Regions from separate parts of the Staphylococcus hyicus genome, predicted to be linked through region 1. Evidence: riboswitches for the same ligand, from Rfam matches in the RefSeq annotation. Region 1 holds a riboswitch; the other holds the start of a gene.

The links. Region 1 has a riboswitch for S-adenosylmethionine ahead of SHYC_RS09470 (methionine ABC transporter ATP-binding protein). Riboswitches for the same ligand answer to the same signal wherever they lie in the genome.
Region 2: linked by a shared signal. The riboswitch ahead of metX (homoserine O-acetyltransferase MetX) and the one ahead of SHYC_RS09470 (methionine ABC transporter ATP-binding protein) in region 1 are both predicted to bind S-adenosylmethionine.

What each region holds. Positions count from the first base shown of each region.
Region 1 is NZ_CP008747.1:2,006,535-2,014,293, forward strand. Features, by position in the region: gene SHYC_RS09460 (MetQ/NlpA family ABC transporter substrate-binding protein) at 1-692, opposite strand, end outside; gene SHYC_RS09465 (methionine ABC transporter permease) at 717-1,412, opposite strand; gene SHYC_RS09470 (methionine ABC transporter ATP-binding protein) at 1,405-2,433, opposite strand; SAM riboswitch class I at 2,533-2,639, opposite strand; gene SHYC_RS09475 (thioredoxin family protein) at 2,673-2,993, opposite strand; gene SHYC_RS09480 (toprim domain-containing protein) at 2,959-3,354, opposite strand; gene gcvH (glycine cleavage system protein GcvH) at 3,436-3,816, opposite strand; gene SHYC_RS09490 (arsenate reductase family protein) at 3,886-4,239, opposite strand; gene SHYC_RS09495 (thioredoxin family protein) at 4,405-4,725, shown strand; gene SHYC_RS09500 (nitroreductase family protein) at 4,829-5,374, opposite strand; gene aroD (type I 3-dehydroquinate dehydratase) at 5,440-6,150, opposite strand; gene SHYC_RS09510 (GNAT family N-acetyltransferase) at 6,427-6,942, shown strand; gene SHYC_RS09515 (DUF1722 domain-containing protein) at 6,939-7,328, shown strand; gene SHYC_RS09520 (MFS transporter) at 7,410-7,759, shown strand, end outside.
Region 2 is NZ_CP008747.1:19,200-26,958, reverse strand. Features, by position in the region: gene SHYC_RS00135 (DHH family phosphoesterase) at 1-1,883, opposite strand, end outside; gene SHYC_RS00130 (DUF2232 domain-containing protein) at 1,895-2,833, opposite strand; gene metX (homoserine O-acetyltransferase MetX) at 3,138-4,103, opposite strand; SAM riboswitch class I at 4,177-4,278, opposite strand; gene SHYC_RS00120 (AzlD domain-containing protein) at 4,337-4,666, opposite strand; gene SHYC_RS00115 (AzlC family ABC transporter permease) at 4,663-5,355, opposite strand; gene gvpU (gas vesicle accessory protein GvpU) at 5,654-6,037, opposite strand; gene SHYC_RS11770 (hypothetical protein) at 6,056-7,369, opposite strand; gene SHYC_RS00100 (hypothetical protein) at 7,375-7,759, opposite strand, start outside.

The DNA of each region.
Region 1 (7,759 bases):
GCATACGGGTTATCATCAGATTTTTCAACAGCAATAGAATCTTTTTGTGGGTTTAACTTTTGTTCAATTGCAAAGTTAGAGTTAATGATAACTGCGTCACCTTCGTTATTTTGATATGTTTTTGGTAAAAATTCTGCTGCTTGTTTACTGTTAAATTTAATATCTTTTTTGTTTTCTACAATGTCATCAAAAGTAGCATCTTGGATTTTAACACCTTTTTTAATTTTGATAAGCCCTTCATCCACAAAGAATTTCAAGAATCTCCCTTGTTCTGCAGGATTATTAGATACAAAAATCTCTGCCCCTTTAGGTAAATCTTTTAGACTTTTGTGTTTTTGAGAATATACAGCCATTGGTTCTAAATGTACGTTACCTGCTGATTCTATTTTATAGCCCTTATCTTTTTTCTCTGTATCTAAGTATGGTGTGTGCTGGAAAAAGTTTGCATCTAATTCACCTGCATCTAACAATTTGTTTGGCGTCGTATAATCATTAATCGTTTTAATTTCTAAATTGTATCCTTCTTTTTCTAATATTGGCTTCGCTTTTTCTAATATTTCAGCATGTGGTGCAGGAGATGCCCCGACCACAATTTTCTTATCTTCCTTACTACTTTTTGAATCGTTATTGCCACAAGCAACCAATACTACAGATAGAACTAAAATTACAGCAATTGATAAAAATCTTTTCATTATTACATTCTCCTTATCTTGTATTTATCGTTTGTCTATTTTATTCGTTGTCCAATCTCCCAAAAATTGAATAACGAAGACGATAACTAAAATTAAAATGGTTGAAATTAAAATGACATCATTTTGATTTCGTGTAAATCCTGTTAAATACGCTAAATTACCTAACCCTCCCGCACCAATAACACCTGCAACAGCTGTAGATCCAACTAATGCAATTGCAGTAACAGTTATGCCAGAAATTAAAGCAGGGAGCGATTCAGGAATTAAAACTTTCCGTATCACCGTCCATGTGTTTGCACCCATTGACCAAGCTGCTTCTATCACACCTTTATCTATTTCTTTTAAAGCAATTTCAACAAGTCGTCCATAAAAAGGCGAAGCACCAATAATCAATGCAGGCAATGCACCTGTAGGGCCACTTATTGTGCCTAAAATTAAACTTGTAAAAGGAATCAGCAATAAAATCAATATAATAAATGGGATTGCGCGGAATAAATTAACGAAAAATGACACGAGATTATAAAAAATTCGACCGGCTTTAGATTTACTTTTAGAAGTTAGAAATAACACTACTCCTGTAATGATGCCAAATATAAATGCAAAGAAAGTCGAGATAATCGTCATATACAGTGTTTCATAGGTCGCAGTCCATACATCTGGCCAACGCACATTTGGCAGTGTTAGCATTTCATGCAATATCTCAGTAAAACTTTTACCCATGGGCAATCACCTCAACTTCAATTTGTTTCGATTCTAAATCAAGTTTTAATTGCTCAAACTGTGTTTGGTCGATGTTAGAAATATGTACAACAATAAAACCAATAGCCCCTGACTTAGAATGTTTAATATTGGCTTCTAATATATTTACAGCCACATCATACGTTTTTAAAATATACGAAATTATAGGCTGTGTCGTCACTTCACCTGAAAAGTTGAGTTTTATAAGTTTATCATTTGAATTTAACTTGACGAGACCTGAAATGTCTTCAAATTCAGCTTTAGGTTGAAGATCTTCTTGCACAAAGCGCTTAGTGACTGAATGTTTTGGATTTTCAAAAACTTCAGATACTTTACCTTGTTCAATTACCTTTCCATTTTCCATGACCGCAACTTCATCACAAATGCGACGTATAACATGCATTTCATGCGTAATAATCACAATGGTTAAGTTTTGCTCTTTTTTCAATTGAATTAATAAATCGAGTATTTCATCTGTTGTTTGCGGATCCAATGCACTCGTTGCTTCATCACAAAGTAATACCTCCGGGTCATTTGCAAGTGCTCTAGCAATACCAACACGTTGTTTTTGACCACCTGATAATTCTGATGGATACGCATGTTCACGCCCTTTTAAGCCAACACGTTCTATCAATTCCAATGCTTTTGCTTTAGCATGACGTTTCGATACACCCGCAATTTCTAACGGAAATCGTACATTATCAAGTACAGTGCGTGACCACAATAGATTGAAATGTTGGAAAATCATGCCCACTTTTTGTCTTTTATACCTTAGCGCTTGTTTGCTCAAGTGGCCTATATGATCTCCACCGATAACAACATCGCCAGACGTTGGTGTTTCTAAATAATTAAACAGTCGCACCAAAGTGCTTTTTCCCGCACCCGAAAAACCAATAATACCAAATATGGTACCTGTGTTAATGGTTAGATTAACATGATCAACAGCTAAAACGGATTTAGATTTGCTCTCGTACTGTTTAACGATATTTTTAAGCTCAATCATATCGCTTCCCCCTCAATGTGTTGCGAATTATCAAATTTCAGAACAAAAAAAGCTTTCTCCTATATAAAAATAAGAGAAAGCATAGATTTCGATGCGTTTCTCTCATCTTCAAAAGTATAAATACTTTATGTGAATTGGCACCATTTCTAAATTTAGACGGTTGCCGGGCTTCATAGGGCACATCCCTCCACCACTCTAGATAAGAGTTTTCTGAATATTGAATTGTTTAAATATTATCACTATCCTCGAATTTCGTCAATCACTTTTTTTAACCGTTCAAGTAAAAATGTAACAGATTGAAATGCATAAATGCGATCAACTTCTTTATCATTGTGCATAATTAACAAAATTGGAACAGATTGTATTTCGAACATTTGGCTAAATTCAGGATAATAATTTAAATCTCGTTTTTCTAAAGGCAATTGCGTGACACTATTAGCGATGTGTAACATGCGTTCTGACACTTTACACGTACCACACATCGGCGTATAGCCAAAGATTAATTTAATATCTTGTTCTTGTTCATTAAATGTATTGTTCGATTGCTCTAAAACACTCATGATATGAATACTTTCCTTTTACATAAAAATCGTTTTTGACGTCAAATCCATGCCGCCCTAAAACATTTGAGAGGTAATCTCGTGGACACCGTGCCACTTCACTAAAAGTTGAATCAATGAAGATATCTGTACTTTCACTTAAATACTTTGAAAACCATTTTCGAATCTTTCGCCCTTCAGTATCAGCATCAACAAGAATATATACTTGTTTGCCGTACAAAGATTCAATCATATTATCTAACTTTTCGATGCCCATCGTGCCATGTGTACAAATGATATCAACCGGTTCTAATAACACTTCCTTAACTCTTTTTTTATCAGATTTGCCTTCTACAACAATTACTTTATTAATCATCGCCATGGTCTTCACCTTCTAAAAAGTTAGTATTCAGTGCAAAAAAACTCCAAGATAATCAAAGGAATATCTAGGAGTTTAAAAATATTATTCGCCAATCATTTCTTGATAACCTTGTGCATCCATTAAAGCATCAAGTTCACTTTCATCGCTTAATTCAACTTTCACCATCCAAGCTTTCTCATATGGCGATTCATTTACAGCTTCTGGCTCGTCTTCAAGATCTTCATTCACTTCTACGATTTTACCAGATACTGGTGAATATAATTCTGAAACTGTTTTTACAGATTCAACGCTACCGAAAGTTTCGCCTTCTGATACTTCATCATCCACTTCTGGAAGTTCAACGAATACGATATCTCCTAATTCGTTTTGTGCAAAGTCTGTAATACCAACAGTTGCAACATTTCCTTCGACTTTTACCCACTCGTGTTCTTTTGAATATTTTAATTCACTTGGCACTGCCACTTGAATCCCCTCCTATATTTGTTTACAAGATAATCATGACACACATGTTTTTATCAATCAACTATTTTATTATAACCAAGTTTCACGATAAACTTGTTCATTAAAACCGACTGTAACTTTATCACCTAAAATTGCTAAAGGACGTTTCACTAACATACCATCGGACGCTAAAAGTTCTAACTTTTCATCCTCTGATAAAGTATCTAATTTATCCTTTAAATTTAACTCACGATATTTTGCACCATGTGTATTGAATAATCTTTTGATTTCAATTCCTGAACGGTCCACAATATCTTTAAATTCATCTTTCGTAGGTGTTAATTGAACGATATCAATAGGTTCAAAACTCACACCTTGTTCAGATAAAAATTTCGCTGCTTTTTTACACGTTGTACAATTAGGATATTGATAAAACTTAATCATGCTTTAACCTCCTCGCGTGACTTATATCAAATATAACAAAATTTGTTAAATTAGACTATTTTTTATACTAGTTTCATTATTTTGTTATTTATTAATCACGAAATATGACGTCTATGAATATATCCGTTATAATTTAAAACATATATTATAATGGAGGTATGTTACATGCAAAAGATTCAAGATATGGAAACGTTTAAATCAATTATTAATAAAGATGAAACAGTTATCGTCAAATTCGAAGCAGGATGGTGCCCTGATTGCAAAGCCATGGATATGTGGATCAGCCCTATTGTTGAAAAATACAATCAATATGAATGGTTTGTTGTAAATCGTGACGAAGTTGAAGAAGCGGCGTTAGCGTATGATGTCATGGGTATTCCAAGCATTCTTATCTTCAAAAACGGAGAAAAGTTACATCATTTACATTCTGCTCACGCAAAATCACCTGAACAAGTCGAATCATTCTTATCCGAGAGTTTAGGTTAACGTTAAAAAAGAACATATTAAAATCGTCTTCAAATTACTTTAAGCAATTTGAAGACGATTTTTTATGAATAGATATGCAATTTTAACCGTATGCGTACATCTATTAAATGTACTCTGTATAGATTCCTTTATTTTTACGTTTAGGTACTTTTTCCTTGTCATCTTCTAAATCGGTTAAATATATAAATCCGATTAAGCGTTCATCTGGTAGTACCCCAAAAACATTTCTAACTTTTGGATGAAAAATATATGTTGGCGTTTTCCAGCATGTTCCAATCCCTTTTTCATATAAGAGCAATAATAAGTTTTGTGCATATGCCCCAACCGCTAAATAGTTTTCATTTTCTTCCCGTTGACGTGCATCACATTTCATAATAATTGCTAAAAAACCACCTAAGTTAGTCACCGCATCGTAATGACTTTGTTGTTTATCGGCTTCTCGTGGAAATGCATAACGCGAGACTTCCTTGCTCATTTCCCCCAATTTATGCTTAGGCACATATACAACACGCCACGGCTCGCGCATACCATGATTTGGTGCATTTGCCGCTTCTACAACAGCATCCCTTACAGCGTCCTCGTTAATGTGCATATTTCTATCGAACTTCTTAATACTTCTTCGATACTTTATAGCCTCTTGAAGTTCCATCATCATCTTCCCCTTTTTATTGATAACCATTATCAATTATATAGAAGGTTGGCGTACTTTTCAAATTACTGATACACGGCCATTGCATTTTTTAAAGTTTTAACATTGAGTTGTCCTGGAGCAACGCTTTCATTGATAGCACCATAAGAAAGTGCCCCACCAAATGTTTGTTGTGCAGTTCTAGAAATAATACCTAAGTGAGACATGGAAATACCTGTCACCCAATGATGCAATGCATCACTTGCTTCTGATACTGCTTGCAATAACGTTAAAACATCTTGTTTTGATTGTGGCATAACCGCGATTTTTAAGTGTGCCCCGCCATATTGAGACATGTGATAATATGTTTTTTTCAATACATCAAGTTGCGGCGTTTCATGAAAATTATGATATGACACAATAACATCTATACCATGAGATTGAATCGTTCTAACAATATGGTGTCGACCAATCGAAGGCTCCCACTCAACATCAATATAATCCACATTTTTTAGTTCAGCCAATTGAGTCAAAAGTGACTGATATTCTTTTTCATCACAGTTACCTTTCCCCCCTTGCATTTGCGAACGAAACGTAACAAGTATCTCGGATTGAAAACCTTCATCTTTTAATTGTTGGATGATTTGAGCCACGTCTACACTCGCAACGTCTTGAAGTGCATCTATTCTTAATTCTAAGATATCTATATTTGATTCTTGCATTTTTATCAACTGTATCTCATTTTGACTAAGTACATGAGATACGACCATAAAACTTCCTACGATTTGCGCTTTCATGGTGTGTCACCTACTTTACACAGTTTGAATTCCCCCTTATATTAGCCTAACTTTCCTTAATTGAAAAGTAAGCGGGCTATAGGGTTACATTTTTCTAATCACATGATTTACATTCTTTTTTATTGCCGTATGATAGTTATGAGCTTTACTTACTATATTATTTTTCTATAGAATTAAGTATTATTTATCTGAATTTTCTAAAATAACATTGCAATAGTGATTGCGTTTTTATATGATTAATATGATAAACTTACTTTTATTTCTAGGAGGGTGCACATGATACATATTTTGAATGATACGCATACAAAAGCATTTTATCAACTCACTTGTGAAGCATTTCGTCTTCATCCTCTCGCTTTTGTACATGAAATCAGTGAACGACAGAATTATACTGAAACAGATATTGCTCAGTTATTACACCCTAGCCATCAGAAGCAGCAGATATTTTTTGGTGCTTTCGATCATCATAAATTAGTAGGTTTCGTTCAACTCAACTTTTTCCCTTACACATCAAAGCGTCATAAGGCCACTGTTCAAGGTTTATATGTAACTCCAGATTATAGAGGTTCTGGTATTGGGCGCAAATTGATGGAAAGTCTTATAGAATATGCGGAGGAACATGGCATTGAACAACTTGTCCTTGCCGTAGCTTCAAATAATATTGCTGCTAAAGTATTTTGTGACCATTTAGGCTTTGAATTTTTAGCACTTGAACGCCAAGCTCGGAAATTCAATCATACTTATATAGATGAGCACTGGTTAATTTATTATACGAATAAGGAGCATATATGAAAGAAATTACAAGAATCCAACACCTATGGCGCTACGAAAAATATCATGTCATGATGCACAATTACAAATATTATACAGAAATCAAAACGATGATTAAAAATGGACAATCTTATACATCTATAGAAACTAGAATTCAAGAAATTTTAAATACGCCCATTCAGCCTGCCGCTTTTATAAATACATTCCAACACTTATGGGGCTATTTTAAAAATTGTGCAACCCATGAGGAAAAAGCGTTATATACTGCATACGTTCATCAACTTCAATCAGAGTCCCCTTCATATTGTACAAGTATTCAATTCATCCAAAATTTAGCGATAAAATATAACGCACAATACCTTTTAAACAGCTCAATCATGACATTAACACTCCCAAAAACGATTTAACAATAACATATTAGTTATTCAATTCTCACTCAAACCGTGATATAATTTCTCGTTGTAAATTACTTATTAAGGGTGCGAATCATGAAAATATTATGGTCTAAAAGGACACGCATGATAGAAATTGCATTGCTGTCCTTTCTTACAATTATTGGGATAGGTTCTCAATTTTATTTAAATTTGGCATATAGTTTAAATCAAGGACTCTATCACTATGCTTTGGGTATTCATTCAAATCTTCTTATTATCCCAGCGATTATGGGGAACTTCGCCTTTGCTTTAGGTGTCCCTCTGGGTCATTTTCTTGCTCACAAATTAGGTTTCAAGAAAAATTTTATGCTATTCTCATTTATATTCTTACTCGGATCCATTTTAGGCTTTTTCTCGATAGGCATCATTTCTTTATCCATTTCTAAAGTGATACAAGGCTTAAG
Region 2 (7,759 bases), 480 kb from region 1:
TGTGTAGCCGCATTCGTTAAATGTCCACCACCGCCAAGTGCTTCCATTGTAAGTTGCACGTTAAATTCGCCTAATGATCGTGCTGAAATCCCTACAAGGTCATCTTCACGTTTAGCGATGACGTAAGAGGCTTCAACACCATCTAAACTTAATAGCTCATCTGCAGCTTGTGCCACCGTTACAGGATGATATATTTGATGCTCTTCACCGTGTGCAATGGCTATACCATTATCTTGTAAATCTACTGTACGAATCAACTCTGTCCGTTTAATATACGTTTCAATATCATCTTTTAAGAAATGTTGCGTTAAAATGGTATCGGCACCATGGGCACGCAAATAGCTCGCAGCGTCAAATGTTCGTGAGCCTGTACGTAATGTAAAGTTACGCGTATCAACAATAATACCGGCGTACATCACTGTTGATTCTAAACGTGTTAAACGTTGTTCTGTCGTTTGATATTCTAATAACTCTGTCACAAGTTCGGCTGTCGAACTTGCATAAGGTTCCATATAAACGAGTAAAGGATTAGAAATAAATTCCTCTCCACGTCGATGATGATCAATAACGACCTTACGATTCGCTTTATTTAATATATCTTTATCAATGACCATTTCAGGTTTATGCGTATCGACAATGACTAATGTCGTTTTACTCGTCATCATATCCCAAGCTTCATCAGACGTAATAAAACGCTCTTTAAGCTCTGGCTTTTGATTTATTTCGTCCATTACGCGTCGTAAAGTCGGATCTATGTCAGATTCATTCAATATGATATAGGACTCAAGATTATTCATCATCGCAAAACGGGTCACACCAACAGCCGCACCAATGGCATCTAAATCTGGACGCGTATGGCCCATTACAATGACTTTATCACCTTCAAGTAAAATATCTTTTAAGGCGTGTGAGATGACGCGTGCCCTTACACGTGTACGTTTTTCCATCGGGTCTGTTTTACCGCCATAAAACCTTACATTTCCATTCATCGTTTTAATCGCAACTTGGTCGCCACCACGACCTAACGCAAGGTCTAGCCCGGATTGAGACATTTCACCTAAATCGATGAGATTTTCAGAACCTTCACCTACACCAATACTTAACGTAAGTTGCGCACGATACCCAACACTTTTTTCGCGCAATTGACTTAAAATGTCAAAATTGGTTTCTTCAATTTCGCGTAAAATACGACGATTTAAATAGGCCACGAATTGGTCTGAACTATAGCGTTTAAAATATACATTATGCTCTTGTGCCCATCGGCTAATAACGCGCGTCACCATAGAGTTAATTTCTGAACGCTGTGTATCATTCATATTTTGCGTAATCTCGTCATAGTTGTCTAAAAAGAGTGTCGCAATGATTGGTTGCTCATCGTCATATGCTTGTTTGATCTCAGCTTCTTCAGAAACATCGAGAAAATAAAGAATTCCTTCATCTTTTGAATATTTTACACGATATGTATATCCATTATTTTCCATTTCTATTTCTTTCGCCTTATCAAGTTGCTTTAAAATATTAGGATATACCTCATTAATAGGATCAGAAATCACGTTACGCTCCGTACGTTCTGTTAAAAATTTGTTCATCCATTCAATTTGATCATGTTGATTTAACACAATGATACCAATAGGCATATTTTTAATTGCGCGGTCACTCGCTAAAGTCACTTTACCACTCAACTCATCTAAATACGTATCAAATCGTTTAAAAATCCATCTAAATAGAAAAACACAAATAATCAATACGATAAATAACGATATTGCAGCGATAAAACCGTACACAACACTAAAGAAAAAGCTCACACCGACACTCGCTATTGCAATTAAGGTAATGACTACAAAAGGGAGGAGTAACGATTTCTTTACCGACTGACGTTTCATTTTGTCACCTCTTAACGTTTTTTAAGCATGCTTTTTAAATTTAATCCAAGATCCAACAAACCAATTAAACGTGTTAACGGGTAAGCGATAACACCTACGACAATGAATAAAACTGAAACACCTTTTGGAAATTTTTTGATCATGCAAGCATAATGAATAAAACTTAAACCTTGGATGACAAGTAAGAATCCAAGCACAATAATAAAGTTTTGACTGATGCTGTTAGCGGTCGTTAATGGTTCTGTCAAAATGCTAACTAATAATGCAATAGCGTATATGATAAAAATCGATTTTCTTAATTGCCATAAATATAATGGTCGATATACAGGCGTGGCCACTTTAAATTTGCGTAATATTGGAAATAAAATAAGCAATGACAACATGAAAAATAATGTGATGCTTATTACAATAAAACTCGGCATTTGAACAGCCATTTGTTGCACAGAGGTTTCCAACACTTTCGCTGATTGGGCATCTAAATTTTGCATGCGAATCGTTTCATCCACTACATTTTTGTATGGTGCGATTAATTCATGCGCATATGGTAGTTTTTTAATGCTTTGTAAAAGAATCATTGCACCTAGTGTTACTAGACTTGTAACCAATGACACAATATACAAAATACGTTCTTTTGAAGCTTTATGCAGTAATAATTGACTGATGATTAAACTCGCAAGTAATAAAACAATCATAAAGGTTTGCACAAATAAACTTCCTGTTATTGTTGCGACCATAATTGAAATCAGTGCAGCAATCCCAAATGAATATTTAGAACGATACCAAAGAATGATTCCTGGAAGCGGTGCAAATAATATTATAATAACTCCCAATATAGGTATAAAATGCAGCACTAAAGCGACCAAAATTAATGCAATGGTGCCTAATATGGTATCTTTAGGTTTAATTTTTGAAAACAATAATGCCACTTCCAAACTTAAATTTATAGTCACTATTTTACAGGCTTTGAGAGTGGTTTACAACAGACGTCATACGCTTAACTTTAAGCTTATCTTAACAATTTGAACGCGCTAAACATCTTCTTTTTTATCTAAAAAAATACGTTAAAAACCTTCGCCAAGACACATTTAAAATAGTTTTGAGATCACCTGAACAATTTAAATAACTTTATATCGCCTTCAGTCTAGTTCATACAATAGGTAAGCTGTATTTCAGTTATCACAACTCAAATACAGCTTAACTCATGCGTATCTCATTTACATAATTATAACAAAAATGTAACATATTCGTCTAAATTTAGCGTCTAAATCTTGAAAGTTCTAAGAAATGGTATAAATAAGGTGCCCAATCATTAAAATTAAGTAGAAAGCCATCATGCCCGACATTATCTGGCACAAAAAAATGACGGTGATATTTGAAATAATTACCTATAGCGGCAACTTGATCGTCTGGATATAATAAATCATCAGTAAACCCCATCGTTAACACTTTCGTATTTAAATTACGAAATACGTCATCCACATCGTGACGCGCTCTAAAAATATTATGACTGTCTAAAACATCGAGCAGTGTGAGGTAACACTTTAAATCAAAGCTTGTTTTAAATTTATCACCTTGATGTTTTTGATAGGTTACTACTTCATCCGGCGTAAATCTCGCTTCATAACTTTTAGACGACCGGTATGTTAAAAAACCTAATTGTCGCGCAATACTTAAGCCTTCCCTTCCTCCTAAATGTATCGCTTGACGTGCGATTTCATTAAATGCACGTGAATAAGAAGACGTTTTTACGGTAGAAGCCAGAATGACTGCCTTTTTCACTTTAAATTTTTGGTTATACAAGAGTTCTAGTACTTGCATACCACCGAGAGAGGCGCCTATCAACACTTCTATCGTTTCAAATTGAAGCGCTTGTAACCCTAATTCAATAGCACGAACGATATCACGGATTGTTAACCTCGAAGGGAATTGTGAATCTGTTAGCCGCGAACTAGATCCAAATGGACTTCCAATCACATTAAATGTTAAAAATTGGTAATCATGTAATGGCATATAGCCTCCATCAATAATTTCACGCCACCATCCAGGGTTATCTTCTGTACCATAAGTTAAATGGTTTCCTGTTAATGCGTGACATACTAATACCAGAGGTTGTCCTCGATATCCTACATGTTCATATCTCAATTTTAAATCTTGAATCATTTCACCTGATTCTGTTTTAAATTCACCTAAATGCAGTGTATCAACTGTATAATGTGTCAATTTAGCATACCCTCCCTCTAAACAAAAAAGTTGTACTACCGTCTGTACGGCAATACAACTCATGTTAATCATTGACTTATCACTCGAAACATTCGTTGGTTTTAGCACCGTACTTATCACTAAGTGGTTGCTGAAGCATCACAGGGCCAAATCCCTCAACTTCTCTTAATAAGCTTTCAGTATTCAATTCATTAATTCATATCATAACGTATTCAGAATATTCATGCAAATGTTTACAGAGGTAGAATAAGTCTTAAACATGCAACACTTACCATACCTATAATAACAGCAATGGTTAAACTCCTTGATATCAAAGTAGCGAGAAGTGTTGGGATAACTGCGAATACATAAATCCAGTTTAAGCGAAATCCAAAGTGACCAGTTTCTTGAATGATCAATCCATCAACAACTAAGGCAGCAAACAATGTAATTGGTATAAAAGATAACCATTGAATGACTTTTTCAGAAAGTTGTAATTGTGCGATTGCGATGAAAGGCGTAATACGTAATAATAATGTGCCTATACCAGATAGAATAATGGTCCAAAGAATATACATTGTCATCGGTCCATCACCACCCCTATTGCAGCTGTAACCATTGATGTAATTAAAATGGCGATATAAGATGGCATTACAAGACTGAATACCATCATTTGTATAACGACAATACATACCAGTTTTAAATAGAGATGTAACTTGGGTTTCGTAAGACCTTCAAATTGACTTAACATAAGGAAAATAAACATGGCGATAATCGCATAATCCAATCCTAACGCTTCAGGATTCGAAAAGATATCACCGAGTAACGCACCAAGAATACATACAAAAATCCAAAATATGTAAGCTGTAATATTGATGCCATGCATCCAACGTCTCCCGATTACAGCTCCTTTTGAATGTGGTGTAATTGCGATACCAAATGTCTCATCCGTTAATAACGATCCGATACCTACACGATGAGGTAAAGATGTCGCTTTAAAGTTTGGGGCGAGAGTCATACTTAATAAAAACATACGACTGTTAACGACAAGTGCTGTGAGTACAATAATCCATATAGGCGTTTGAACAGCCATTAATGCAATAATGATAAATTGAGCAGCACCTGCATAAACGAGTATAGATAGTAACGCGATGTCTAAAATACTAAAGCCAGAGGCAATACCTACGATACCGAAAGAAAAACCAACACCTGCATAACCGAGCAACGTAGGAATACAATCTTTGACACCTTGCCTAAACGAATTGTAAGCCATTGCACCTCACCCCTCCTTAAAATTAAAACTATTTTAGTATAAATCAATAAAAATTACCATAAGGTTAGTCTGAGGTGTGAGTGACGTCAGACTATCGTTTGTCTTAAAAATACTGAATTCTTGCCGTTGATGGATAATTAGTTTTTCCAAAAAAGATACCTTTAATATCATAAATACGCGCTATGTCATTAAAATCCCCTCCCCTACACATTTACGCATAAAAAAACTGGATGTATCTTAATAGACCCATCCAGCTACTCATTTATTAAAACGTGCTTAGCATTAACTTTTGTCAAAATTATTTTGCTTCTGTAATTTTACCTAAGAAGAAACTATCCACTTCAGTTAAACGCCCTCTCCATAATGTCGAACCTACAGATGGAATTGGGTGACTACCATTTAAATAAACGCGTGCATCTTTGAGATGAATAAAGTTCGCGCCACCTTTGCTTGATTTCGCAGATTCACTCGCATCTGAAAATTGTTCACTAAATTCTTTAGCAACATCATTGCCATCTTTAAACGATTCACTTAAAGATTTGTAGTAATCCTCAGCAGAAACTAACGTCCCTGAAACAATTGATCCATTAACAAGTAAAGAAATATCTAATGCAAAACCATTTTCATTCGTAGCCTCTACAAAAGATTCTAAAATACCGTCTTTATTCGTCGCTTCACTCATATTGATACCCCCACACGATTATTTTTTAGAAACCGTATCATCATTGATTTCTATTTTAGTTTGAATGCCTTTAGCTTCTTTAGAAACCTCATTTTTCTTGATTTTCACTGATTTTTTGTTTTTCGTCAGTTTATCCCAAAAACCTTTTTTCGGCTCTTTAACAGATAATGTGGTGTCTTGATTTTCTTCTTTATCTTCTTCCGTATCTTCAGAGTCTTCTTCTTCAGTTGATTCTTCTTCCTCTGTTTCTGAAGTGTCCTCTTCATCCTCTTCTTCTGAGTCCTCGGAGTCTTCTTCTTCAGCTAATTCTTCTTCCTCTGTTTCTGAATCTTCCTCTTCGTCCTCCTCTTTTGAGTCCTCGGAGTCTTCTTCTTCAGCTGATTCTTCCTCTGTTTCTGAATCTTCCTCTTCATCCTCTTCTTCTTTTGAGTCCTCGGAGTCTTCTTCTTCAGCTGATTCTTCCTCTGTTTCTGAATCTTCCTCTTCATCCTCTTCTTCTTTTGAGTCCTCGGAGTCTTCTTCTTCAGCTGATTCTTCTTTTGAGTCCTCGGAGTCTTCTTCTTCAGCTGATTCTTCTTCTGTGTCCTCAGTGTCTTCTTCCTTGTCTTGGGCGTCAGATGCTTCTTTATCATCCGCATCGTTCGCTTTTTCTTTGTCATCAACAGTTTCTGAATCCGAAGTCTCCGCGTCGTCTTCTTTTTCTTGTTTAGACGCTTCTTCGGTTGCTTCTTCCTCTTTTACCTCATCATCTTTTTTCTTAGTAGTCGCTTGAGATGACTTGGTAGATTTATGAGTTGTTTCATTATTTTCATCTTTAGTTGAATCATCTTCTGAATTTTTTGTTGTTCTACGACGACGTGTCGTTTTTTTCTTAGTTGCATTCTCTTCTTTATCTTCGCTATCATTATCATCTTTAGTGTCGTTAGCGTCATCAGATGTTTTTTTAGTAGATTTTCTACGACGTGTCGTTGATTTACGCTTAGGTTTTTCTTCTGTCTTGTCATCATCTTCAGATGCGTCTGTTTTTTCTTTATTTTCAGCTTCTTTTGTCGATTTTTTTGTAGTTCTTCGACGTCTGGTTGTCTTCGGTTTGTCTTCTTTTTCTTCTTTCTCATCTACTTTTTCACTGTCTTTAGAAGCTGCATCGTCTTTTTTAGAGGATGCAGCTTTCTTCTTAGTTGCAGTAGATTGAGATTTAGTGCGTGTAGTTTTCTTTTTTGAAGTTGAATTTTTAGACGTCTCTTCTTCAGAGTCTTTTTCTTTTGTTTCATTTACTTCAGTTTGATGGTCGCTTTTTGTACTTCTAGGTGAGGTTTTTTTACTTTGTGGCATATCAATCACTTCCTCATTTTCCCGAGAAGCCCCTTGTTCTCTTTCTGCTTCTTCTTCTTTTTTTTTAAATCCTTCTTTTTGTTCACACCATTTTTTCCTAATTTATTTAAAATTGAATCTTTTATAGAGTCATCTTTGTTTGATTTCTCTTTTTTCTTACGTGTTTTTTTAGATGATTGATCATCTTTTTTAAAACGGTCCAACAAAGAAGATTTCTCTTTTTCCTTTGTTATTTTAGCTTCTTTTCCATTCTTTTCAGCTTTTTTCGCATCTTTTTTGCGAGCTTTTTCATTTTTTGTTTGATCACCATTTTTTTCACTTTTCTCGGACTTTTTGAAAATAGTTTTCCCTTTGTTCTTTTTCTCATGATTAGATCCCTCTTCTTTCACT